4 regions of the Pseudoalteromonas sp. OANN1 genome follow, and region 1 is predicted to be linked to each of the others. Evidence: predicted binding sites of a transcription regulator. Region 1 holds the regulator's gene; each other region holds the start of a gene.

The links. Region 1 encodes sigma-54, which starts transcription at its own class of promoters, with help from an activator protein. Its sites were predicted from a motif close to GTTGGCACGNNNNTNGNNT; they were not measured.
Region 2: a site for sigma-54 is predicted at 2,509-2,527, ahead of NH462_RS16525 (DUF2726 domain-containing protein). Genes of this name have one in related genera too.
Region 3: a site for sigma-54 is predicted at 1,420-1,438, ahead of NH462_RS07525 (FimV/HubP family polar landmark protein). Genes of this name have one in related genera too.
Region 4: a site for sigma-54 is predicted at 4,285-4,303, ahead of NH462_RS07740 (flagellar basal body rod protein FlgF). Genes of this name have one in related genera too.

Annotation. Positions count from the first base shown of each region.
Region 1 is NZ_JAMXSE010000007.1:162,515-168,768, forward strand. It holds gene NH462_RS08555 (KpsF/GutQ family sugar-phosphate isomerase) at 1-18, shown strand, start outside; gene kdsC (3-deoxy-manno-octulosonate-8-phosphatase KdsC) at 18-569, shown strand; gene lptC (LPS export ABC transporter periplasmic protein LptC) at 566-1,120, shown strand; gene lptA (lipopolysaccharide transport periplasmic protein LptA) at 1,110-1,652, shown strand; gene lptB (LPS export ABC transporter ATP-binding protein) at 1,652-2,377, shown strand; gene NH462_RS08580 (RNA polymerase factor sigma-54) at 2,424-3,923, shown strand; gene hpf (ribosome hibernation promoting factor) at 3,953-4,240, shown strand; gene ptsN (PTS IIA-like nitrogen regulatory protein PtsN) at 4,242-4,700, shown strand; gene rapZ (RNase adapter RapZ) at 4,693-5,559, shown strand; gene NH462_RS08600 (HPr family phosphocarrier protein) at 5,560-5,829, shown strand.
Region 2 is NZ_JAMXSE010000021.1:15,117-21,370, reverse strand. It holds gene NH462_RS16530 (aminotransferase class V-fold PLP-dependent enzyme) at 290-2,194, shown strand; gene NH462_RS16525 (DUF2726 domain-containing protein) at 2,568-3,158, shown strand; gene mtnN (5'-methylthioadenosine/S-adenosylhomocysteine nucleosidase) at 3,267-3,974, shown strand; gene NH462_RS16515 (cobalamin biosynthesis protein) at 3,974-4,930, shown strand; gene lpdA (dihydrolipoyl dehydrogenase) at 5,014-6,254, opposite strand, start outside.
Region 3 is NZ_JAMXSE010000006.1:113,584-119,837, forward strand. It holds gene NH462_RS07515 (4-phosphoerythronate dehydrogenase) at 1-155, shown strand, start outside; gene NH462_RS07520 (aspartate-semialdehyde dehydrogenase) at 193-1,209, shown strand; gene NH462_RS07525 (FimV/HubP family polar landmark protein) at 1,499-6,254, shown strand, end outside.
Region 4 is NZ_JAMXSE010000006.1:159,604-165,857, forward strand. It holds gene NH462_RS07710 (chemotaxis protein CheV) at 1-99, shown strand, start outside; gene NH462_RS07715 (protein-glutamate O-methyltransferase CheR) at 115-948, shown strand; gene flgB (flagellar basal body rod protein FlgB) at 1,229-1,639, shown strand; gene flgC (flagellar basal body rod protein FlgC) at 1,642-2,073, shown strand; gene NH462_RS07730 (flagellar hook assembly protein FlgD) at 2,091-2,774, shown strand; gene flgE (flagellar hook protein FlgE) at 2,816-4,216, shown strand; gene NH462_RS07740 (flagellar basal body rod protein FlgF) at 4,340-5,104, shown strand; gene flgG (flagellar basal-body rod protein FlgG) at 5,121-5,909, shown strand; gene flgH (flagellar basal body L-ring protein FlgH) at 5,926-6,254, shown strand, end outside.

The DNA of each region.
Region 1 (6,254 bases):
AGAGCGGGGGTGCTGTAATGCAATTTGAAGATTTATATCAGACGATTTCAACTGAAGCTTGGGAAAAAGCAAAACAAATCAAATTATTGATTTGCGATATTGATGGCGTATTCTCAGATGGACGTATATACCTTGGTAACAATGGTGAAGAACTGAAAGCATTTAATACCAAAGACGGGTTTGGTATTAAAGCCTTGATTGATAGTGGTATCGAAGTCGCCGTTATCACAGGTAGACATTCACAAATAGTTCAGCAACGCATGACTAGTTTAAATGTAACTTATATTTACCAAGGCCAAGAAAACAAGTTAGTGGCATATGATGAATTGAAGACTAAGCTCAACCTTAGTGATGACGAAATTGCATATATTGGTGATGATGGTCCAGACCTACCCGTAATGGAACAGGTCGGTTTTGCCGTTGCCGTCAATGATGCACATCCTCTTGTCAAACGTATCGCCCACTACACCACTTTGATGCCTGGTGGTTTTGGTGCTGTGAGAGAACTGACTGATCTTCTAATGCTCAGCCAAAATCACTTATTGACTTCCAAAGGATCAAGTACATGACCGTATTGCGTGTCATCTTACTCATTGTTTTCGCTTCAATAATGGTATGGATGTGGTCGCCCATGTTTAATCCATCAGAGGTGGACTCAGCAAAAGAAGATGAACCGTTAGCTAAGCCCGATTATGTTGCAACCACACTTCAGCAAACGACCTATAGTGAAAATGGCTTATTAAACTATCAGGTAACTGCTGATAAGATGGAGTTGTATCAAGATCTTGGCTTTAGTCACTTTGAAAAGCCCATTTTCACCTTATATAACGGTGAGCAAAATTGGCAAATAAGTGCATTAGAAGCAACACTATACGAAAATAATACCTTGATATTAGAGGGCAATGTGCTGGCAAAGAATTTAACGCCTAACGCCATGATCACCGATATCAATGCCGATAATGTAAGAGTTGAAATTAAGCAAAAATTGATGAAGTCGGAACACCCTGTCGTTATCACGGGTCCTAGTCTTAGGATCACGGGTAAAGGACTGCATGCGGATCTACAAAAGCAAGTGATCGAACTCATCAACCACACAAAGACAATTTATTATGACCAGTAAAATCATTAACAAACTAGTTTTCATCGGCTTGCTTGCAAGTTCTACTCTAGTAATTGCTGCAGAACAAAATGAAGTCATTATTGATGCTGGCCGTCAGCAAGCTCAACTGCAAAGCAACATCGGTATTTTTGAACAGAATGTTGTTATTATTCATGGCAACAGAAAAATAAATGCCGATCGCCTAGAAGTCCATCGCCGCGCGGAGCTTGGTACTAACAAGCAACTGCTTGTTGCAACTGGCAGCCCAGCTATTTTCAGCGAACGTCAACCTGATGGTAATTTGCTAGAAGCCAAAGCAAACGAAATTCGCTACGACGTTGCGAAAGGCACCTTAGTCATTTCTGGCGATGCGGAAATCAATCAAACTGGGCAAAAAATCAATGCTCAGGTCATCACCTATGACATTGAAAAGCAACTGATCAGTGCTGAGCGCTCAGACCAAGAAGATTCCCGTGTAAGAACCATCCTTGTTCCTGTTGATGACAAAAAAGACGCAAAAGATAAAAAAGCGCAGGAAGAAGGTAACAATTAATGAGCGAGCTCAAAGCAACTGGTCTAGCAAAGAGTTATAAAGGCCGCCAGGTCGTCAAAAATGTTGGCTTAAGTGTTCAAGCTGGCAGCATTGTAGGCTTATTGGGCCCGAATGGCGCAGGTAAAACCACGACCTTTTATATGATTGTAGGGTTAGTACCAAGCGACAAAGGTTTTATTCAGATTGATGACGAAGATATCACTTTGCTACCAATGCACAGCCGCGCGCGACTTGGTATTGGTTATCTACCGCAAGAGTCTTCGATCTTTAGAAAACTCACGGTCTATCAAAATTTGATGGCGATTTTAGAAACTCGAAAAGACTTATCTAAAGTTGAAAGAGAAGCTGAACTAAACGAGTTACTGGATGAGTTTAATATCCAACACATTCGCGACTCACAGGGCATGGCATTGTCGGGAGGCGAAAGAAGACGCGTAGAAATTGCTCGCGCTTTAGCCGCTAACCCTAAGTTTATCCTGTTAGATGAACCTTTTGCTGGTGTTGATCCTATTTCGGTGTTAGATATAAAGACAATCATAGAGCACCTAAAAAACCGCGGTATCGGTGTGCTAATCACCGATCATAACGTTAGAGAAACACTGGACGTATGTGAAAAAGCCTACATCGTTTCACATGGTGAGTTAATCGCTGCAGGCACGCCAGAACATGTTTTGGCAGATCAAACCGTAAGAGATGTCTACCTAGGCGAACAATTCAAGCTATAGTTAAGACGTAGTATTAATAACTGTTAAAAAGGATTGTTAGAGATACATGAGGCAATCATTACAGCTGCGCATGGGGCAGCAACTTACAATGACTCCACAACTGCAACAAGCCATTCGCTTGCTGCAGCTTAGTACATTGGATCTGCAACAAGAAATACAAGAAGCATTAGACAGCAATCCATTGTTGGAAGTGGAAGAAGGTGATAATACTGACGGCGAAAACACTGACCAACACAGTCAAGAAAAGAGCAGTGCTGACGACAATCAAGATTCAAGCGATGAAGTGCAGGTTAGTGACTATGAGATAGACTCAGATACAGCCATGAGCAAAGACACGGTGAGCGATGACCTCGCCATGGATGTCACTTGGGACGAGTATATGAGTGCAGCGCCCGCTGCAAGCTCAGGCCCACTTCCCGATGACGATAATGTTTATCAAGGGGAAACCTCTGAATCTCTCCACGACTATCTCATGTGGCAACTTGAGCTGACACCATTTAGTCCAACAGATAGAGCGATTGCGATTGCGATTATTGAAGCGGTCGACCTGTCAGGCATTTTAACACTGTCTTGCGAAGACATTTTAGAAAGCATTAATGATGAGAGTAGCGAAGAGCCTATTGAGCTGGATGAAGTCGAAGCCGTGCTCAAACGTATTCAGCTTTTCGATCCTGTCGGTATCGCAGCGCGTAGTTTACAAGAATGCTTGTGTATTCAGCTAAATCAATTCGCCCCAGATACGCCATGGATTGCCGAAACGAAAATGATCCTGACAGAGCATATCGACTTGCTTGCCAGCCGTGACTATCGAACTTTGACTAAGAAAACACGCCTTAAAGAAGCCGATCTCAAAGAGGTCATGACGTTAATTCATAGTCTTAACCCAAAACCAGCGGCAAGCATTATTCATGAAGAGCCTGAATATGTGATCCCTGACGTATCGGTGAAAAAAGTAAAAGGTCGTTGGGTCGTAGAGCTAAATCCTGATGCTATGCCTAAAATAAAAGTAAACGACCATTATGCTGCGATGTCTAGAACAGCGAAATCCAGTACAGATAGTCAGTTTATTCGCTCACATTTACAAGAAGCGAAGTGGTTTATTAAAAGCTTAGAAAGCCGAAATGATACTTTATTAAAAGTTACCAATTGCATTGTGCAACAACAACAGGCATTCTTTGAACATGGCCCCGAAGCAATGCGCCCTATGGTGCTAAATGATGTTGCTGAAATGGTTGAGATGCATGAGTCCACAATTTCCCGTGTGACAACACAAAAATACATGCATACACCTCGGGGAATATTTGAGCTGAAGTACTTCTTCTCTAGCCATGTAAGTACAGAAAATGGAGGTGAGTGCTCTTCTACAGCAATTAGAGCACTTATCAAAAAGCTGATAGCTGCAGAAAATACCGCGAAACCATTGAGTGACAGCAAAATTGCAGATATCTTAGCTGAGCAAGGAATTAAGGTAGCGAGACGTACGATTGCAAAATATCGTGAATCCCTAGCCATTCCACCGTCAAATCAGCGTAAAAGCTTGATATAAGACGTAAAAACCAAGAAGGAAAAATGCTTATGCAACTAAATCTAACTGGTCGCCATGTAGAAATTACTGACTCATTAAGAGACTATGTCACCAACAAGTTTGCGAAGCTAGAAAGGCACTTTGATCATATCAATAACGTGCATGTGATCCTTGATGTCGAGAAGCTAGTACAAAAAGCAGAAGCAACATTACACGTAAACGGCGGCGAGCTATTTGCATCAACAGAGCATCAAGATATGTATGCCGCAATTGATGGCCTTATCGACAAGCTAGATCGTCAAGTTATTAAACACAAAGAGAAGCTCACTCGACACTAAGATGAAATTAAGTGAATTGGTGAACAAGGACTGCAGTAAAGCTGCGGTCCTTTTTAATAGCAAAAAACGTATTTTAGAATACATCAGCGAACTGGCTCATAGCCAAATTCCAAATACCAGTCAGCATGCTATCTTAGACGCTTTAATGGCGCGAGAGAAATTAGGCAGCACAGGGATCGGTAAAGGTATTGCCATTCCTCATGGTAGACTTGAAGGTTTGGATAAAATCCTTGCAATGGTGCTTGTTAGCGAGCAAGGGATCCAGTTTGAAGCCATAGATAAGCAGCCTGTCGATATTTTTGTCGCGTTCATCGTACCCGAAGGTGATAATCAACAGCACCTGAAGACCTTAGCGGCGATTGCTGATACACTCAGAGACAAGTCTTTTTGCAAAATGCTTAGGCAAGCAAAAAGTGATGACGAGTTATATGCAGTGATCCAAGGTGAACTTGATGAGTGATGAAGAAAAAGGACTCGAGCTTATCATTATCAGTGGCCGCTCAGGCTCTGGTAAATCTGTAGCGCTTCGAGTATTGGAAGACTTAGGCTACTATTGTGTAGATAACATTCCAGTCAATTTACTGCCGTCTTTAGTCCGCAGCGTTTCCGACAATTATAATAAAATTGCAGTCAGTATTGATGTTAGAAACTTGCCTAAAGAACAGGACGAGTTTAATGACATTCTTGAATACTTGCCTGGTTTCGCCAAACCTACCCTGTTTTATTTAGACAGTGACGATCAAACCCTGATAAAACGCTTCTCAGAAACACGCCGTTTGCACCCTCTTTCACTACATAATCTTCCATTAGATGTTGCGATAAAGAAAGAACGGGAATTGTTAGACGTGTTGATCACACGCGCTGATTTTCTCATTGATACTACAGGCCTGAGCGTTCATCAACTTGCGGAAGATATCCGCGAAAAAATCTTAGGTAAGAAAGACAAACAACTCATTATTACCTTTGAATCTTTCGGCTTTAAACACGGCATCCCAAAACAAGCGGATTACGTTTTTGATGCGCGCTTTTTGCCCAACCCACATTGGGAGCCTGAGCTTAAGCCGCTAACTGGCCTAGATCAGCCAGTCAAAGACTATTTGTCGAGTCACAGCATCGTGCAAAAGTTTACTTGGCAGATCCAAACCTTTGTACAAACTTGGTTACCACACTTAGAGCGTAATAATCGCAGTTATCTAACGATCGCAATAGGATGTACTGGTGGACAACATCGCTCGGTATACTTAGCGCAAACCATTGGCGAGCGATTTGCAAAAACCCATCCCAACGTCAAAATTCGCCACCGTGAGCAAGAGGGTTAAATGTTAGAAGATACGTTTTTAATCCAGAACAAGCTCGGCCTGCACGCTCGAGCAGCGACGGTTCTTGCGCAATTAGCGACCCAATTTGATGCCGAAGTGACCTTATATCAAGGAGACAAAAGTGCTGCTGCTGACAGCGTACTAGCGCTGTTGTTACTTGAAAGCAGCCAAGGAAAAGAAGTACGAGTGGTTTGTGAAGGTCCCGATGCTCAGTATGCACTAGACGCCATTGGTGGACTAATAGAAAATAAATTTAATGAATCCGAGTAACTTGGGTTACTAGCGCCCAGATAGCACTAAGGCCCGATTCATTTATTCCCTGCTAATCTCCCCCTCCGTAACCAGACTGGTATAATACCAATTAGTCTTAATACTTGCTCAATTTGAAGGAGCAAATCTGACGCTGACTGTGTTAAAAATTTTTCATTTAGAACAACTAAATAACCTGAGCTGCGGATAATTAATGCCTTTCTAGCAGCAAGTTTTAGCGCTAACTGCGTTGAATTCACTTCCAATAGCCAGCTATTGGTGCGTAAATTCGCCTTGTTTTCCCTAAAACTTGCTGGCTAAACAAGGAAAAAACTAAGTTGTGCTTTAGCAACAATGAGTTGGAACATTCCTTATCCAAACCTCAGGTTAAATAGCAAAATTTTCGCCGTGTTATCGACAAGATTTTCTCGCCTCAAAATAGATCA
Region 2 (6,254 bases), on a different contig from region 1:
TCTGTTAGCTAGTACTATTGTTTTTATAACTACCGACTGTATTTATCATTGAAAAGCAATCGTAATACAGCCTTCAAAAACACCCTATCCCAAATTTAACTCAGACACGCCTGATACTCGAAACCTTCCTGTTTCCTATGTTGAATCGCACACTTTCCATCACTCGCAACAACTTCCTCGCCTACATCCGTTTTACAATTTCTGGAACATTTTCAAAGTATTGATTTCACAAATCACTGCGCTTTCTTTATGCTAATGAAAGTCTTTAAATTTTAATGCGAATATCATTATGCTACCTGTCCTTCGTATCTTGTTAATAGAACAAGAGCCAGCTGTATTGCAAGCGCTCTCAAGCAATCTGTCAAAAACGATCCCTAACTTTGAGCGAGAGGATGTTCAAATCGATATTATTGAATGCCTCGAACTTTCAAAAGCCTTGGAACATGTCACTGAAGATGGTGATATTCAAGCTGTCGTGCTGAGTTGGGATGTGCACAACAAAAGTGGCGAACAAACCTATAGTCGCTTTATCGAGCAATTAAAAAGTATTCGTCTAGAATTACCGGTTTACGTTATTGGTGATGACACTAAAGGGCTTGAGATAGTCAACGAATCCGAGGAAATCGAGTCTTTCTTCTTTAAAGATGAAGTTATCTCAGATCCTGAAGCCATTTTAGGATATATGATCAACGACTTTGATGACAGAGCCGAGACGCCATTCTGGACGGCGTATCGCAGCTATGTCGGCGAAGCGAACGACTCTTGGCATACTCCGGGTCACAGCGGCGGTTCGAGCTTTAGAAACTCTCCTTATATCAAAGATTTTTATCAATTCTATGGCCGTAATGTATTTGTCGGAGACTTGTCTGTATCGGTTGATTCGTTAGGTTCACTGTCAGACAGCACCAATACCATTGGCCGCGCTCAGGAGTCCGCAGCGGCAACGTTTGAGGTTAAACGCACCTACTTCGTGACCAACGGTTCGTCCACCTCGAATAAAATTATTTTGCAAACCCTCCTTCGCAAGGGCGATAAGGTGATCATCGACCGCAACTGTCATAAGTCTGTGCACTATGGCATTTTGCAATCGGCCAGTTTCCCAATCTATTTGTCGAGTATCTTAAATCCAAAATATGGCATATTTGCACCGCCTTCACTGGCCGATATTAAGCAAGCGATTGAACAAAATACCGATGCAAAACTACTGGTGCTCACAGGCTGTACCTATGATGGTTTGCTGAGCGACCTGAAACAAGTCGTAGAATTTGCTCATCAGCATGGCATCAAAGTCTTTATTGATGAAGCTTGGTTTGCTTACTCGCTATTTCACCCTAGCTTGCGCCATTACTCCGCCATTCATGCAGGTGCCGATTATGTCACCCATTCGGCGCATAAAGTCGTATCGGCATTTTCGCAGGCGTCTTATATCCATATTAATGACCCCGATTTTGATGCTGATTTCTTCCGTGAGATTTACAGTATCTACGCCAGCACCTCGCCCAAATACCAGCTTATTGCGTCTTTGGATGTGTGCCAAAAGCAGCTAGAGATGGAAGGCTATAAGTTACTCAATGCACTGCTGAACCATGTTGCAGAATTCAAACAGCAGATGGCCTCGCTCAAGCATATTAAAGTGCTTGATAAGCAAGACTTTATGAATATATTCCCACATTTTAGTGGCGATAATATGGGGCATGATCCACTTAAAATCCTCATCGATATTAGTGAGCTGCCATACTCATTAAAGGATATTCATAAGTTTCTGCTGGACGAAATTGGGCTGGAGATTGAGAAATATACACACAGTACCATCTTAGTCTTACTAACCTTGGGTGGTACACGCTCAAAGATCATTCGTTTATACAATGCCTTAAAGAAACTTGATGGCGGCAAGGTAAAACTATCGAAGTCAACGCGACGCTCACGCTTACCTGAGAATTTGCCCGCTATTGACCTTGCTTGTATCCCTAGCGATGCCTTCTACGGCGAGCGTGAATCTGTACCTATTAGCAAGAGCAACAACCGTATTTGTGCAGGTTTAGTCACCCCATATCCTCCGGGTATTCCGCTTTTGGTGCCAGGTCAACATATTACCCAAGAGCATATTGAATATCTCAAGGAGCTGGCAGGGCAAGGATTGACCATTCAAGGTAGTTTCGATGGTGAGATCTATGTGCTTAAAGAGGACAAATAACGCGAGCTAATACCAGTTATCTTAATTAAGTGGTCTATTTTGAGGCGAGAAAATCTTGTCGATAACAAGGCAAAAATTTTGCTATTTAGTTGTTCTAAATAAAAAAGTTTTAACGCTGTTAGCGTCAGGTTTACTCCTTCAAATTGAGCAAGTATTAAGGTTAATTGGTATAGTATCATTATCCAGTACTAGGCAGCCATGTTGTAAGATATCGCAGCCTAGTATAATCAACTTCAAGCACTTTATTTTTCTTTCCATATCCCAAATACTGATTCACCGATTTAATGTTAACCCCCCACTAATTTAAGCGTTCTTTTGGCACAGCTATTGCTTATAAAACCACAGATGTCATTTTTTTGATTTGGAGTTTTGTATGGAATTTGCGTTGCTTGCTATTTTGGCTCTAGTGGTCGTTGCTTCCATTGTCGCTTCTAAGTACACCGATGTAGGTGGCAATCCTTATCCGTTTAATCGTAAAGAATCTGTTTTTACCACCGTTGAAGCATCGTTTCTACATTTATTAGAACGTGCCGTTGGCGATAGATATAAAATCGTAAGCCGTATTAAGCTCATTGATGTAATTGAGTGCAAACCGGGGATCTCTCCAAAAGCACGTCGTGCCGCGGTAACTAAAGCTAAGAATAAACAGTTGGATTATGTTTTGGTAGACAAAGAGACACTGAAAATTGTTGCCGCTGTAGACTTAGTCAATAATTCCAATAAAAACGGCCATAAAGCACAAAAAGATTGGTTTGTCAGTGGCGCTCTGGAATCTGCGGGTATTCCACACATTCGCATGAAAATCAAAAGTGGCTACCAAAGTGCTGAAGTTCGTGCGGCAATCTTATTCAAGCTCGGCCAAAAAGTGGAGATGCCAAAGAAAACCAGAAACCGCACCTACAAACCTGCAGTACTGTCACCTTCACAGGCAAAAGCACAGTCAACTCAGTTGGCAGAAATCTAGCAAAACGGGCGTCAGCCCGTTTTTTGTTTTACCTATCAAAACCCCTTTCGTATAATAAAAGCAATTTTGACACTGGGGCTTTCCCCACCACAAATTAGGAATCTTTTGATGAAAGTAGGCATTATCGGCGCAATGGAGCAAGAAGTTACCATTTTGCGTAACACCATGGAAAACCCGCAAACATTGACCAAAGGTGGCTTTACTTTTTATACCGGCAAACTGGCTGGTCTTGATGTAACGCTTGTACAGTCTGGCATTGGTAAAGTGGCAGCAACAGTTGCGACAACTTTGCTGATCGACAACTTTACGCCAGATTGCGTGATCAACACGGGTTCTGCAGGTGGTTTTGAACCATCACTAAACGTCGGCGATGTGGTTATTTCAAATGAAGTACGTCATCACGATGTTGATGTTACTGCATTTGGCTATGAAATTGGTCAAGTTCCACAAATGCCTGCTGCGTTCACTTCGCATGCAAAATTAGTTGAAGCTGCAGAGCAAAGCGTACATGAACTTGAAGGCATTCAAACTATGGTTGGTTTGATCTGTACGGGTGACTCATTTATGTGCGACCCAGTACGCATCGACAAGGCGCGTGCAGACTTCCCTACGATGTTAGCAGTCGAAATGGAAGGTGCGGCAATTGCGCAGGCTTGTCATTCTTTAAACACGCCATTTGTTGTGATCCGCTCGCTATCTGATATCGCCGGCAAAGAATCACCGCAATCATTCGAAGAGTATCTAGAAGTCGCTTCTGTAAACTCTTCTAAGATGGTGATGGCACTACTTAATAAGCTGGATAAGGTTACGCTTTAGTGCTCGACAGCTTGCTTCAGGCCCATGAGGGCCTGATCATTTTCTTACTGGCGATTTTTGCCAGCCTAGGGGTAAGGTTATCAACACTTTATCACCCTAATCTTATTCTTAGCCTTGTTTTTAAAGCCATTGCCGAAAGAGTTTATCGCCCCAAAGCGGCTTCTAGTTATCAACTTTTATCCGGCACACTCGGCTTCCTCCTACCAATATTAACTATCACTGTATTAACTCATGCGATTATTAGCTTTGCTTTTTATCCTAATTGGCTCGGTGGGCTGGTGTTGTTTTTATGCTTAGATATTAGCCATGAAAGCCGTGCTAAGCGTATTTCCGCATTGATAAAATCAAAGCAAAAAGTAACCGCAAGAGCCGTGTTGCAAGGAATGGTAGCAAGAGATGTAGAGAAGCTAACAGAGCTTGGTATTTGTAAAGCCGCCATAGATAGCACCGCATTAAATACCTTGCGCCATTTTTTTGTCATTGCTTTACTGTATCTAGCAGCAGGTCCCTATCTCGCGCTATTTTATAAACTATTACTACTGTGTGACCACGCTTGGCGGCAAGTAATGCTCCCCTCAAGCCGTTTTATGGCAAGTCTTTCCCGCATGATTTGGCTCGTTGAGTTTGTGCCTATTCGATTATTAATTACCTGCTTTTCGTTGCTACTTAGACCAAAGCAAACTTGGCACTACATTAAATACTACGGCCGTCACTTTAGCCAAACGAATACTGGATGGGCACTGAGCTTTTTTGCAGCAAATTTACATACACAACTCGCAGGGCCGCGTTTTTATTTTGGTGAACGTTTTGACGTGATGCGGGTAGGTGCAAAAACGCAACCCTCATCTGAACATATTCAGCATTTACTCGGACTACTCAACCAAATGCGCTGGCTATTTATTGCCACTTCCGCCTTACTACTTGTAATTATTAATTTTCTCAGGCTGATGGCTTAGGATACTTAGAAAAATAAGCTCTCCCACTTAGCCAAAAACAAAAAACCCAGCACAAGGCTGGGTTTTTAAAAGCTCAGAAAAACTTACTTTTTCTTCACTGCTTTTTTATTTGGAAGGTCAGTGATTGAACCTTCGAAGATTTCAGCAGCTAGACCGATTGACTCGTTCAGCGTTGGGTGAGCGTGGATAGTAAGCGCTAGGTCTTCACCGTCAGCACCCATCTCTACTGCTAGACCGATTTCACCAAGCATTTCACCTGCATTGATACCAACCATAGCACCACCGATCACACGGCCTGACTCTTTATCAAAGATAAGCTTAGTAGAACCTTCAGTACGTGCAGAAGCGATTGCACGACCAGAAGCAGCCCACGGGAATACCGCAGTTTCAATGCTTAGACCTTGCTCTTTTGCTTCTTTCTCAGTCACACCAACCCAAGCGATTTCTGGATCTGTATATGCAATTGAAGGAATACACTTAGGATCGAAGTAATGCTTCTTACCAGAGATAACTTCAGCAGCAACGTGACCTTCATGAACCGCTTTGTGTGCAAGCATAGGTTGACCTACGATGTCACCGATAGCGAAGATGTGATCAACGTTGGTTTTCATTTGCTTGTCAGTGCTGATAAAGCCACGCTCATCAACATTTACGCCCGCTTTGTCAGCGTCGATTAGCTTACCATTTGGTGTACGACCAACAGCAACTAGTACTTTGTCATAACGAACTTGGCCTTCTGGTGCTTGCTTGCCTTCGAAAGATACGTAGATACCGTCTTCTTTCGCTTCAACAGCAACAACTTTAGTAGAAAGCATTACGTTAAACTTGTCTTTAACGTACTTTTGGTAAATCTTGATAACGTCTTTGTCTGCCGCTGGTACTAGTTGATCAGCAAACTCAACTACGTCAATCGCTGAACCTAGTGAACGGTAAACAGTACCCATCTCGAGACCGATGATACCACCACCTAGTACAAGTAGCTTTTCAGGCACATCTTTAAGCTCAAGTGCACCTGTAGAGTCGATGATACGCTCGTCTTCAGGAATGAAAGGTAGGCTTACAGGCTGAGAACCCGCTGCAATGATTGCGTTTTCAAAGGTCACTGTTTTCGCACCATCAGCACCTTCAACTGCGATAGTGTTAGAACCTGTGAACTTACCGTAGCCATTAACTACAGTTACTTTACGCATCTTAGCCATTCCGCCAAGACCACCAGTAAGTTGACCGATAACAGACTCTTTCCATGAACGGATTTTGTCTAGATCAATTTGTGGAGCACCGAAAGAAACACCGTGAGAAGCCATTTCAGCTGCATCGTCAATTA
Region 3 (6,254 bases), on a different contig from region 1:
ATGGCATCATGAGAAAACAGCTAAACACATTAGGCTTTGATACCTTGCGTAAGGCATATCCCGTGCGTCGAGAATTTAGTACAATTGCAGTCAATAATGACTCACCAATCAGTGAAAAGCTTTACCAACTTGGCTTTTCTGAGCACAAGAGTTAAGTGCAATGGTTGGTATATTACAGAATGAGGAAAAATAATGTCGCAAAAATATAATGTTGCGGTACTTGGTGCAACAGGTCTTGTTGGCAAGCAAATTATCGAATTACTAGCGGAACGAAAATTTCCTGTAGACACATTGTACCCACTCGCGAGTAGCCGAAGCGCGGGTGAAGAAATTGACTTTATGGGTGAAAAAATCGAAGTTCTGGATGTTGAAGAATTCGATTTTTCTAATGCCCATATCGGTTTGTTTTCAGCGGGTGGTGCCGTGTCAGAGAAATATGCACCAATCGCCGCTGAAGCTGGCTGCATTGTGATAGATAACACCTCACATTTCAGATACGACTTTGATATTCCATTAGTAGTTCCTGAGGTGAATAAAGACAGTCTTGCAGATTTTAGAAATCGTAACATCATTGCTAATCCAAACTGCTCTACAATCCAAATGCTAGTGGCACTTAAACCAATTTATGATGCCTATGGCATTGACAGAATTAATGTCTCAACTTACCAAGCGGTATCTGGCGCAGGTAAAGAAGCGGTAGATGAGTTGGCTAAGCAAACTGCAAACTTAATGAATGCAAGACCGATGGAAAACGAAGTATTTAGCAAACAAATCGCTTTTAATGTCATTCCTCAAATTGATGCGTTCCAAGAAAATGGTTACACCAAAGAAGAAATGAAGATGGTGTGGGAAACGCAAAAAATCTTGGGCGATTCGAGTGTTTTGGTTAACCCGACTGCGGTTCGCGTTCCTGTGTTTTTCGGTCATGCTGAAGCCATTCATCTTGAAACGCGCATGCCTTATGATCTTGAACATGTTAAGCAGTTACTTGCTGATGCGCCGGGTGTTGAGCTAATTGAAGACGAAAATGATTACCCAACACCGGTAAGTGATGCAAGTGGTAACGATACCGTCTATGTAGGTCGTGTAAGGCAAGATATTTCACATCCACTAGGCTTAAACTTATGGGTGGTATCAGACAACACTAGAAAAGGTGCCGCAACAAATAGCATCCAAATTGCAGAAGCCCTGATAGAAAGCTATCTATAAGTACCCATTGATATCGCAAAGTAAGCAGAGTTTTGCTTACTTTTCCGCGCTATAACGGCAAACTTCTGCCAAGAAGTTTGCCGTTAAGTCAAATACTTGACTATTCTTCACCTATATCAGCTATTCCAAAATCAGTAAAAAGCATTATAACCATGTTAACTTTCAATACGTTGCAATGGATATTCCAACATATCTGGTTTATAGTTTGCATTTGGAATAGAGCTTGCTTCAAAGCCATAATAATAAAACGTCGTTTAACGGGTGTTAAACATTTGAGTAAAGGATCGGCATGCGCGGTTTAGCCTTATTTAGTATCTTTGTATTCGCACTGATTGCCACACCAGTATATACCCAAGAGGGGGTAGTGCTAAAAGGCCCTAAAGGGGTTGATTATGGGGCTCAAGGTCGGTCAATAGGGCCTATCAGACCCACTGATACATTGTGGCGTATAGCACAAAAAGTGCGACCAGATGACTCGGTCACCATTTATCAGGTGATGAAGGCGCTTTACGATAAAAATCCTAATTCATTTCTAGATAAAAACCTCAACCATATGCAGGATGGGGCGTATTTACGTATTCCTACCATCAATGAAATTCGCAGTGTTAACCCTGAGTTGGCAAAGCAAAAGTCGGATCAAGATGACAAACTTTGGGAAATGAAGCGTAAGGGATTATTGAATCCAAATGCAATAAACGAAGCCGAAAAAAAGGTTACACAAGCTCGTAAAGTCGATGTAGAAGAAGCAAAAGAAGACCTGACTAATCAACTGCGCTCTTTAAAAATGGAACAGGACATGCGCCTGATGGACTTACAAAAAGAGTTCAAATCCTCGGTGCGTAATGTTGAAGAAATCCTATCCGAAAACAATAAATTAAAACAGCAGCTCGGCGCTATTTCTACTGAACTTCAAACGGTTCGTACCCAACTTGGTAAAGACAGCGAAATCCAGCAACAGCTCAAGGCTGTTATTGACTTGCAAAATGAAATGATTGATCAGCAGGCAGCTCAGGCAAAAGCGCAAGAAAGTAGCGAGTTAAGCACATTCTTTAGCTCACCAGCTGGCATTGCGTTACTTGCCACATTACCGGCACTACTGGCAATTGCTGGATTCGTTATGTTTCTACGCCGAAGAAATCAATCTCAAGCGTCGACAGATGACGACGATTTTCTTCCGCAAACACCATCTGTGGCTGCAGGCGCTGCGGCGGCGGGAGCTGCAACCGCTGCGACTGCATTTGACCCTGAGCCAGACCCACTTGATATCGGAATGGGCGACGATGAAGACGCACTGGGCGCAAGCGTACAGTTAGATGACGATATCTTACCTGAAGACGATGAAATTACCTTTGACTCACTTGATGACGACTTCGATGAAGGAAGTGATACGTTAGACCAAGATGAATTAGATAGCTTACTAAATGAAGATATTTCGTTTGATGATGATCATGATGAAGACTTTATGCAACAGAGCTTTGACGAGACTGGTGATGAAGTTTCGCTTGATGTTGATGATGGCCAAGATATTTTAAGTGACAGCGATCTTGATGATTTGTTCAATGAGTCTCAAGATGAAGAAATTGATGTTAGTGATGATGCCCTTGCAGCCCTGAGCGAGGAACTCGCTGATGAGCAAGCTGGTGCTGTTGCAAACGATGATGATATCGATTCAATTCTTGACGGTGCGCTAGATGAAGAGCCCGAATTTAGCGGCAATTTTGATAGTGAGAGCTTAGTCGATGCCGATGATATCGATGCGCTACTTGATGCCTCTCAAGATGCTGACGATGATGCATTGCCTGATTTTGAGGAACCAAGCACTGAGCTTGCGGGTGATGATATTGATGCCCTGTTAAATGAAGTGCAAGACGATACGTTAGCTGAAATTAACGAAGAGTCAGATATGCTCGACGGTGATGATATCGATGCTTTATTGGATGAAGCGCAGGAAGATACGTTGCCGGAATTAGAGGAAGAATCCGGTGATCTTGCTGGTGATGATATTGATGCTTTATTAGATGAAGCGCAGGAAGATACGTTACCGGAATTAGAAGAAGAGCCTAGTGATCTTGCTGATGACGATATTGATGCTTTATTGGATGAAGCACAGGACGATACGTTGCCGGAATTAGAAGACGAGTCCGATGATCTAGCTGGTGATGATATCGATGCTTTATTGGATGAAGCGCAAGAAGATACGTTGCCGGAACCGGAAGAAGAGTCCGATGATCTAGCTGGTGATGATATTGATGCTTTATTGGATGAAGCGCAAGAAGATACGTTGCCGGAACCGGAAGAAGAGTCCGATGATCTAGCTGGCGATGATATTGATGCTTTATTGGATGAAGCACAGGACGATACGTTGCCGGAATTAGAAGACGAGTCCGATGATCTAGCTGGTGATGATATCGATGCTTTATTGGATGAAGCGCAAGAAGATACGTTGCCGGAACCGGAAGAAGAGTCCGATGATCTAGCTGGCGATGATATTGATGCTTTATTGGATGAAGCGCAAGAAGATACGTTGCCGGAACCGGAAGAAGAGTCCGATGATCTAGCTGGCGATGATATTGATGCTTTATTAAGTGAAGCGCAGGAAGATAAGTGGCCGGATCTTGAAGAGGAAGGTAGTGAGTCTACAGAGGACGAGCTCGATGCATTAGTAGACGAAGTACCAGAAGACGCATTAGCAGAACTTGAAGAAGAAGTTGGTGAGCCTGCAGATGACAATCTAGATGAGTTACTAGACGAATCTGCAGAAGATACGTTGCCGGAGCTGGAAGAAGAATCTGATGAACTTGCCGATGACGAACTCGATGCATTAGTTGACGAAATACCAGAAGATGTTTTGCCAGAGCTGGAAGAAGAATCTGATGAACTTGCCGATGACGAACTCGATGCATTAGTTGACGAAACACCAGAAGATGTTTTGCCAGAGCTAGAAGAATCTGATGAATTGGCCGATGACGAGCTCGATGCATTAGTTAACGAAACACCAGAAGGTGTGTTGCCAGAGCTGGAAGAAGAATCTGATGAACTGGCCAATGACGAACTAGATGCATTAGTTGACGAAACACCCGAAGATGTTTTGTCAGAGCTGGAAGAAGAATCTGATGAACTTGCAAATGACGAACTAGATGCATTAGTTGACGAAACACCAGAAGATGTTTTGCCAGAGCTAGAAGAATCTGATGAACTGGAAAATGACGAACTAGATGCATTAGTTGACGAAATACCAGAAGATGTTTTGCCAGAGCTTGAAGAAGAATCTGATGAACTGGAAAATGACGAACTCGATACATTAGTTGACGAAACACCAGAAGATGTTTTGCCAGAGCTGGAAGAAGAATCTGATGAACTGGCCGATGACGATCTTGATGCATTACTAGACGAAGCGCCAGAAGGTGATTTGCCAGAGCTGGAAGAAGAATCTGACGAGCCTGAACTGGGGTCTGAACAGCATTTAGCAGAGTCTGAGCAAACGGAGTCAGGACACTTGTCTGGTATGTTGGATGAAGAGGATGCTATTCCTGAATCATCTGAAGAACCGGTGGAAGATACATTACAGTCCGATCTAGCCAATGAAGCAGATTTTAGTGATGAGAATGTTCAAGCTGACGACGACAGTGAATTTGAAGATCCTGATTTAAAAAGTGTTGATGAGCTATTACAGGAGCTTCAAGCCGAAGAACAGTTTGAGTTGGATGCTGAACTTGAAGACGACTTTTCGGATGAAGAAGTTGAAATTGAGCTGGGAGATGATCCACTTAATGACGAAGTGGATTTACTGGCAGAAGAAGAGTTTCTTGACGAAGAAGATCTGCAACCAAGCGCAGAGCTAGATAGTTACCCTGAGCTGGAACTTGGCGAAAAGCTTGAAACTACTGACTCGCAAAGCGAAACTGAAAAAGCACTATCAGAAGCATTATCCAATGACGCTCAATTTGATATAGAGGATGGGCTTGATGACGATCTTCTCGACGATGAAATCTCTGGCTTTGATGAAGATAATTTACCTGAATTTAGTGCGGATTTCGACGAAGATACCTTGCTTGAAGACGAGCCTGAAGCGCCGGTCGAAGCAGCAGAAAGTGATACACTTGAGTCTGAGCCTGAGCTTGCTGATGAGCCTCAAGCACCAGTCGAAGAAGCAGAAAGTGATACGTTTGAGTCTGAACCTGAGCTTGAAATCGAAGACGAGCTGCCAGAGATAACTGCAGATTTCGATGAAGAGGCTTTGCTTGAAGACGAATCTGAAGCGCCGGTCGAAGCAGCAGAAAGTGATACACTTGAGTCTGAGCCTGAGCTTGAAATCGAAGACGAGCTACCAGAGTTAACTGCGGATTTCGACGAAGAGACTTTGCTTGCTGATGAGCCTCAAGCACCAGTCGAAGAAGCAGAAAGTGATACGTTTGAGTCTGAACCTGAGCTTGAAATCGAAGACGAGCTGCCAGAGATAACTGCAGATTTCGATGAAGAGGCTTTGCTTGAAGACGAATCTGAAGCGCCGCTCGACAAAGCTGAAAGTGATGCGCTTGAGTCTGAACCTGAGCTTGAAATCGAAGATGAAGAGACTTTGCTTGCTGATGAGCCTGAAGCGCTAGTCGAAGAAGCAGAAAGGGATACGTTTGAGTCTGAACCTGCACTTGAAATCGAAGACGAGCTGCCAGAGTTAGCTGCAGATTTCGATGAAGAAACCTTGCTTGAAGACGAACCTGATGCGCCAGCCGAAGAAGCTGAGAGTGAAACGCTAGAGTCCGAGCCAGATCTGGAAATCGAAGACGAGCTGCCAGAATTAACTGCAGATTTTGATGAAGAGGCTTTGCTTGAAGACGAGCCTGAAGCGCAGGTCGAAGAAGCAGAAAGTGACACGTTTGAGTCTGAACCTGGGCTTGAAATCGAAGACGAGCTACCAGAGTTAACTGCGGATTTCGACGAAGAGACTTTGCTTGCTGATGAGCCTGAAGCGCCGCTCGACGAAGCTAAAAGCGATGCGCTTGAGTCTGAACCTGAACTGGAAGTTGAAGACGAGCTACCAGAGTTAA
Region 4 (6,254 bases), on a different contig from region 1:
CAGGCCATGATTCAGAAAGTGGGCGCTGATGATTTTATTGCTAAGTTTAACCCAGATGAATTAGCTTCAGCGGTTAAAAAATGGGTTCATTGTGATTAAAGCTGGTGGTAGCACTTGGAAAATAAGCATTTAGAGCAAAAAGAGTACGATCAATTTAGAACCTTTTTGGAGCAACAGTGCGGTATTGTACTGGGTGACAATAAATTGTACTTGGTCAAAAGCCGACTCGCTCCTCTGATGGCTCGCTTTGGTGTGGAAACACTTTCGTCCTTAGTAGCTAAAACACTCAGTCCCCATGAGCGGCAATTGCGTGCCGCTGTGGTGGATGCGATGACAACGAATGAAACACTTTGGTTTAGGGATACTTATCCGTTCGAGCTAATTAAATCGAAAATCTTACCAGAGTTTAAAGACTTGAGACGTCCAGTTAAGATTTGGTCGGCGGCAAGCTCATCAGGACAAGAGCCATATTCAATCGCGATGTCTGCGAGTGAGTATGTGAGTAAAAGCCCAGGTGCGCTGAAAATGGGTGTGCAGATCGTCGGTACCGACATTTCTAACACCATGCTGGATATGTGTAAGAATGCGGAATATGACGCGCTAGCGTTGGCGCGAGGATTGTCGCCTGAGCGCAGAAAGAAGTTTTTTATGGATAGCGGTAATGGAATGGCTAAGGTAGTTGAACCTATCCGTAAAATGGTCAGCTTTAGGCATTTAAACTTGCTAGATTCTTACGCGTTGATGGGGAAGTTTGATGTTATTTTCTGCCGTAACGTCCTGATCTATTTTTCACCTGAAGTGAAAGCCAAAATCATTTCGCAATTTGCTCAGTCGTTAAATCCCAATGGTTATTTGTTTTTAGGTGCGTCGGAATCGATGGCGGGGTTGAGTGACGACTTTAATATGATCCGTTGTAATCCTGGGATTATCTATCAGAAAAAGACTTAATACTCACATATAGCGGCAGGGACGTTCGCTATAATTAGGTATTGAATATTTGTACTCAGTCGCAGTTCCAGTGTCTATACTAATTAACCTTGGGTTTTCTAAGTTCAACCGCTGACTCTTCAGACGCTTCCTCTTATTTATTTCACTCCTCAATATTGGCTCAAGTTTAATTATTCCAAAAATACAATGTAACACATTGAAAATTAATGAATAAATTTGACTTTAAAACTGGCCTAAAGATTGCTTTATCATACCTGAGTCAATTTTTTGGAGTCAGATAATGGCAATTAGTTTCGATAAAGCGTTGGGTATACATCAGCATACGATGCTGCTGCGCTCACAGCGCGCTGAAATTCTAGCAAGCAATATCGCAAACGCAGACACTCCAGGATACAAAGCTAAAGATATTGACTTTGCTAGTGCTTTAAAAGCGGCAAAGACAATGCAAAGAAGCGGCAATGATATGGTTAGAACAGATGCAAAACACCTCACTGGTGGTACCAAAATGAGTAATTCATCTGAGCTATATCGTTCGCCAAATCAAGCAGATACAGGTGATGGTAACTCAGTTGATATACAAGTGGAACGAAACTTGTATGTACAGAATGCATTAGAGTACCAAGCCAGTTTGCAATTTCTTGGTGGTAAGTTCAGTGGTCTTAAGAAGGCACTCGGCGGACAAGGGGCATAATTATGAGTTTATATAACGTTTTCGATATTGCGGGTTCAGGAATGAGCGCACAGAATGTGCGACTTAACACCACCGCAAGTAATATCTCGAACGCAAACTCAGTGAGCTCTAGTCAGGATACTGTGTATCGCGCTAGACACCCTGTATTTGCCGCTGAACTTTCCAAAGCTGCAGCTTCCCAGAATAATGTTGCGGGATCTTCAGTTGGAGTAAAAGTCTTAGGTGTGGTTGAGAGCGACAAGCCGCTTCAAGTTGAGTACAACCCAAACCACCCAAGTGCTGACGCAAATGGCTACATTTATAAACCGAATGTGAATGTGGTAGAGGAGATGGCAAACATGATTTCTGCTTCTCGCTCTTACCAAACCAATGTTCAAGTTGCAGACGCTGCAAAGCAAATGCTTAGTAAAACATTGCAACTAGGCCAGCGCTAAATTGGGAGTAACAGCTGATGAGTAATAATGTAAATGCCACTTCTTCAACGGGTGTAGATTCACTCTACTGGGATAGGCAAAAACAGGCCGAGGAGAAAAAGCCCAGAGATGAGCTATCGCAAGAAGATTTCTTCTCGCTGCTTACTCAACAGCTCTCTTTCCAAGATCCAAGTAAGCCTGCGGACAACGATCAAATGATCGCGCAGATGACAAGTTTTACTATGGCCGAGGGGATCTCAAAGTTAAATGAAAACTTTGACTCGTTGGCTGCATCAATGACTTCTAACTCGGCGCTTCAAGCATCAACGCTGATTGGTAAAAAAGCATTACTCGAATCAACGACGTTAGAACATGGCGACGATGCACTTACCAAAGGCTCGGTGATTGTACAGGAACCAGTTCAGAATCTATCAGTGGGTATCTATGATGAATCTGGAGCGCTTGTTAAGACGCTTGAGTTTGGCGAACAAAGTGTGGGCGCAGTGCGATTCGATTGGGATGGTAAGAATAAAGATGGCGAGATGATGCCCCCTGGTGAATACACTATAAAAGCGGAAGGCATGATTGAAGGTGAATATCAGACTTTACCTTCGGCCACATTTAGAAATATAGACAGTGTTAATGTTAATGGTGCTAACGGCATCGTCATTAATACCAAAGAAGGCGCGGTGCGCTTAACTGATATTGCTGAAATAGCATAGTAGTTTTAAAGAATTAACCTTAAGAACTTAGAGGTGAGAGTATGAGTTTCAATATAGCACTGACAGGTATTGCCGCCGCGCAAAAAGACTTGGACGTAACAGCAAATAACATTGCTAACGTGAATACGACGGGTTTTAAAGAATCTCGCGCAGAATTTGCTGATGTTTACGCGTCTTCGGTTTTTAGCTCTGGCAAAACGAAAAATGGTGATGGTGTACAAACTACCATGGTAGCGCAGCAGTTTCACCAAGGTTCATTAAAGTTCACGCAGAATTCGCTAGACTTGGCGATTGAGGGCGAAGGCTATTTTGCCATGTCAAACTCGCTTCAGTCACAAGATTTCACCTATTCTCGAGCGGGTGCATTTAAGCTCAACAAAGACAACTTTATCGTGAATGCTAAGGGTGATTACTTGCAAGGCTTTCCAGTCGATCCATCTACAGGTGATACCACGTCTTTGAGTTTAAGCACAACATCACCCGTTCAAATTCCAGATGCATCAGGTTCTCCTCGTGCAACATCGCAAATCTATACCTCGTTTAACCTAGATGCGACTGCGCAACCACCTACGATTGCTTTTGATCCTGAGCAACGTGCCTCATATAATTCAAGAACAGCAATTACGGTATATGACTCGTTGGGTGAATCACATACATTGCAGTTATTCTTCAGAAAAACAGCGGATAATGAGTGGTCTACTTACGCAACAATGGACGATAAGCCTTTTAACCATAATGCGCAGCAAATTGATCCAGCAGCAACACCACCTGTTCCTTATACGCCAGTTAGTGTGTTCCGTTTCGATGCTAGCGGTATTCCATCTCAGACGGCTGCCGATCCTTCAGCTACGCCGCTTGTTTTTAACAACAATACTGGCTCGACATTTAACCCCTTAAGTCTTGCAGGACCTCAAGATGCAGTTGACCCAACTATCGGTATGTCAAACTTGCTTGATAACGGTGCAACTTTTCCGAATGATATTGTTGTTAACTGGCGTGATGAAGCAAATACTGCTCAAAAGCTACCAACGCAATATTCATCAGGTCGATTTGAAGTCAAAGCATTGGAACAAGATGGTGCGACCGTTGGCCGTTTAGCAGGTATTGATATTGGTACTGATGGTAAAGTTGTGGCTTCATATACTAACGGCGACTCAACGTTCTTAGGGCAAGTCGCGCTAGTACGCTTCCCGAATTCTCAAGGCCTTCAGGCGATTGGTAATACTGAGTGGAAGAAGAGCCTATCTTCTGGTGAGCCACTTGCAGGCGAGCCAAACACAGGTACTCTCGGTGGTATTAGTTCATCTGCGTTAGAGCAATCGAACGTCAACCTCACAAACGAGTTAGTTGACCTTATCAGCGCCCAACGTAACTTCCAAGCGAACTCTCGAGCGCTTGAGGTTAACTCAACATTACAACAAAATATATTACAGATCCGATAATATATTATGCCCTCCAAAGGCTGCTACAAAGGCAGCCTTTTTTATGTCCGTCAAAAACATCTCCTCACTTTGGCACTGTGCTTGCATTAACTAGACTAAGTTTGAATTTTATAGGTCATCGTCATGGATAAAATGGTGTATATCGCAATGTCAGGCGCTAAGCAAAGCTTACGTGGTGTGGCACTTAAGGCGAACAACCTTGCTAATGCCAATACGACTGGCTTCAAAGCTGATTTTGCTCAAGCGCGCTCAATGCAGGCGTTTGGTGAAGGGCTACCTACACGGGTTTTTGCTATGCAAGAACGCCCAGGGACCAATATGACCGGTGGCGCAATCGTTGAAACTGGCCGTGAGCTTGATATTGCAGTAGATGATAAGTCGTGGATCAGCGTCGTTGACGCCTCGGGCGAAGAAGCTTACACCAAAGTCGGCACGCTTAACATTCGTAATGACGGTGCGTTAGTCACAGCTCACGGGCGTCAACTTATTGGCGAAGGTGGGCCTATTGTCTTACCTATTCCCGTTGATAAAGTGGTATTTAGTGACGATGGCTCAATTCAAGTGCGTCCACAAGGTGCCCCCGCTAACTTTCTTGAGGTGGTTGATAGGCTGAAAATTATTGAAGCAGATAATAGTAAGCTACAAAAAGGCAATGACGGCCTGTATAGACCAAAAGAAGATAAGCTAGAAGATGGGATCTGTGGCTTTTGTGAAATATCTCCAACTGTAAAAGTAATGAGTGGCTTCTTAGAGATGTCCAACGTCAATCCCGTTCATGAGATGGTGGATATGATCAACCATCAAAGACAATTTGAAATGCAAATTAAGCTGATGAAAACAGCTGAAGAAATAGATGAGCGACACACTTCGCTCCTACGCATAGTTTAAGAGTGAGGTAGAGATTATGAATCCGGCATTATGGATAAGTAAAACAGGCTTAGATGCTCAGCAAACTGATATTTCAGTTATTTCGAACAACTTGGCGAACGCCAGTACCGTCGGCTACAAAAAGAGTCGGGCGATATTCGAAGACTTGCTGTATCAAAACATCAATCAACCAGGTGGCCGCAGCTCTCAAGATACAGAACTACCATCAGGCCTAATGCTTGGTGCAGGTGCCAAAGTGGTCGCTAACCAAAAGAATTTTTCTCAAGGTAATATGTTAAGTACCGAAAACTCTTTGGATTGGATGATTCAAGGTCCGGGCTTTTTTGAGATTCAGATGCCAGATGGCACAACCGCGTATTCAAGAAACGGTCAATTCACGACGGATGAAGAGGGGCGGATAGTTACCTCTGGTGCGGGTTTTCCTGTGTTACCTGAGATGAATGTGCCCGACGATGCACAGTCAATCACTATCTCTCAAGATGGCGAAGTATCAGTGCGCGTTGCTGGACAAGCTGAAAACGTTGTCATTGGGCAATTGACGATCAGTGACTTTATTAACCCATCAGGTCTTGAACCGATTGGACAAAACTTGTACACGGAAACTGCGGTAAGTGGTGCACCAGTGCAAGGTAATCCAAGTGTTGAAGGGCTAGGTAAGATTGTGCAAGGCGCACTTGAGACGTCAAACGTTAATGTGACCGAAGAGCTTGTAAATCTAATCGAAACACAGCGCGTGTATGAGATGAACTCAAAAGTGATTTCAACGGTAGATCAGATGCTGAGCTACATTAATCAACAGTTGTAATTGGGTAGGGGGTATTATGCGTGCATTATATTTAGCCATCGTAACGGTCGCTGCATTATCTGGATGTAGTACAACACAAAATAAAAATGTGGTGCGTGACGATCCGTATTATGCACCTATCTATCCCGAGGATAATCAAGCCCAAATGGTAGCAACAGGATCATTGTTTAATACGCAGTTTTCCAATGATCTTTATGCTGACAAAAAGGCGTTAAGAGTCGGTGATATTATTACCATCGTACTCAGAGAAACGACTCAGGCTACCAAAGCTGCGAATTCTCAACTTGATAAATCTAGTGATGCTAGTCTCGATCCGATTATTGGTCTTGGTGGCAATGCCATCAA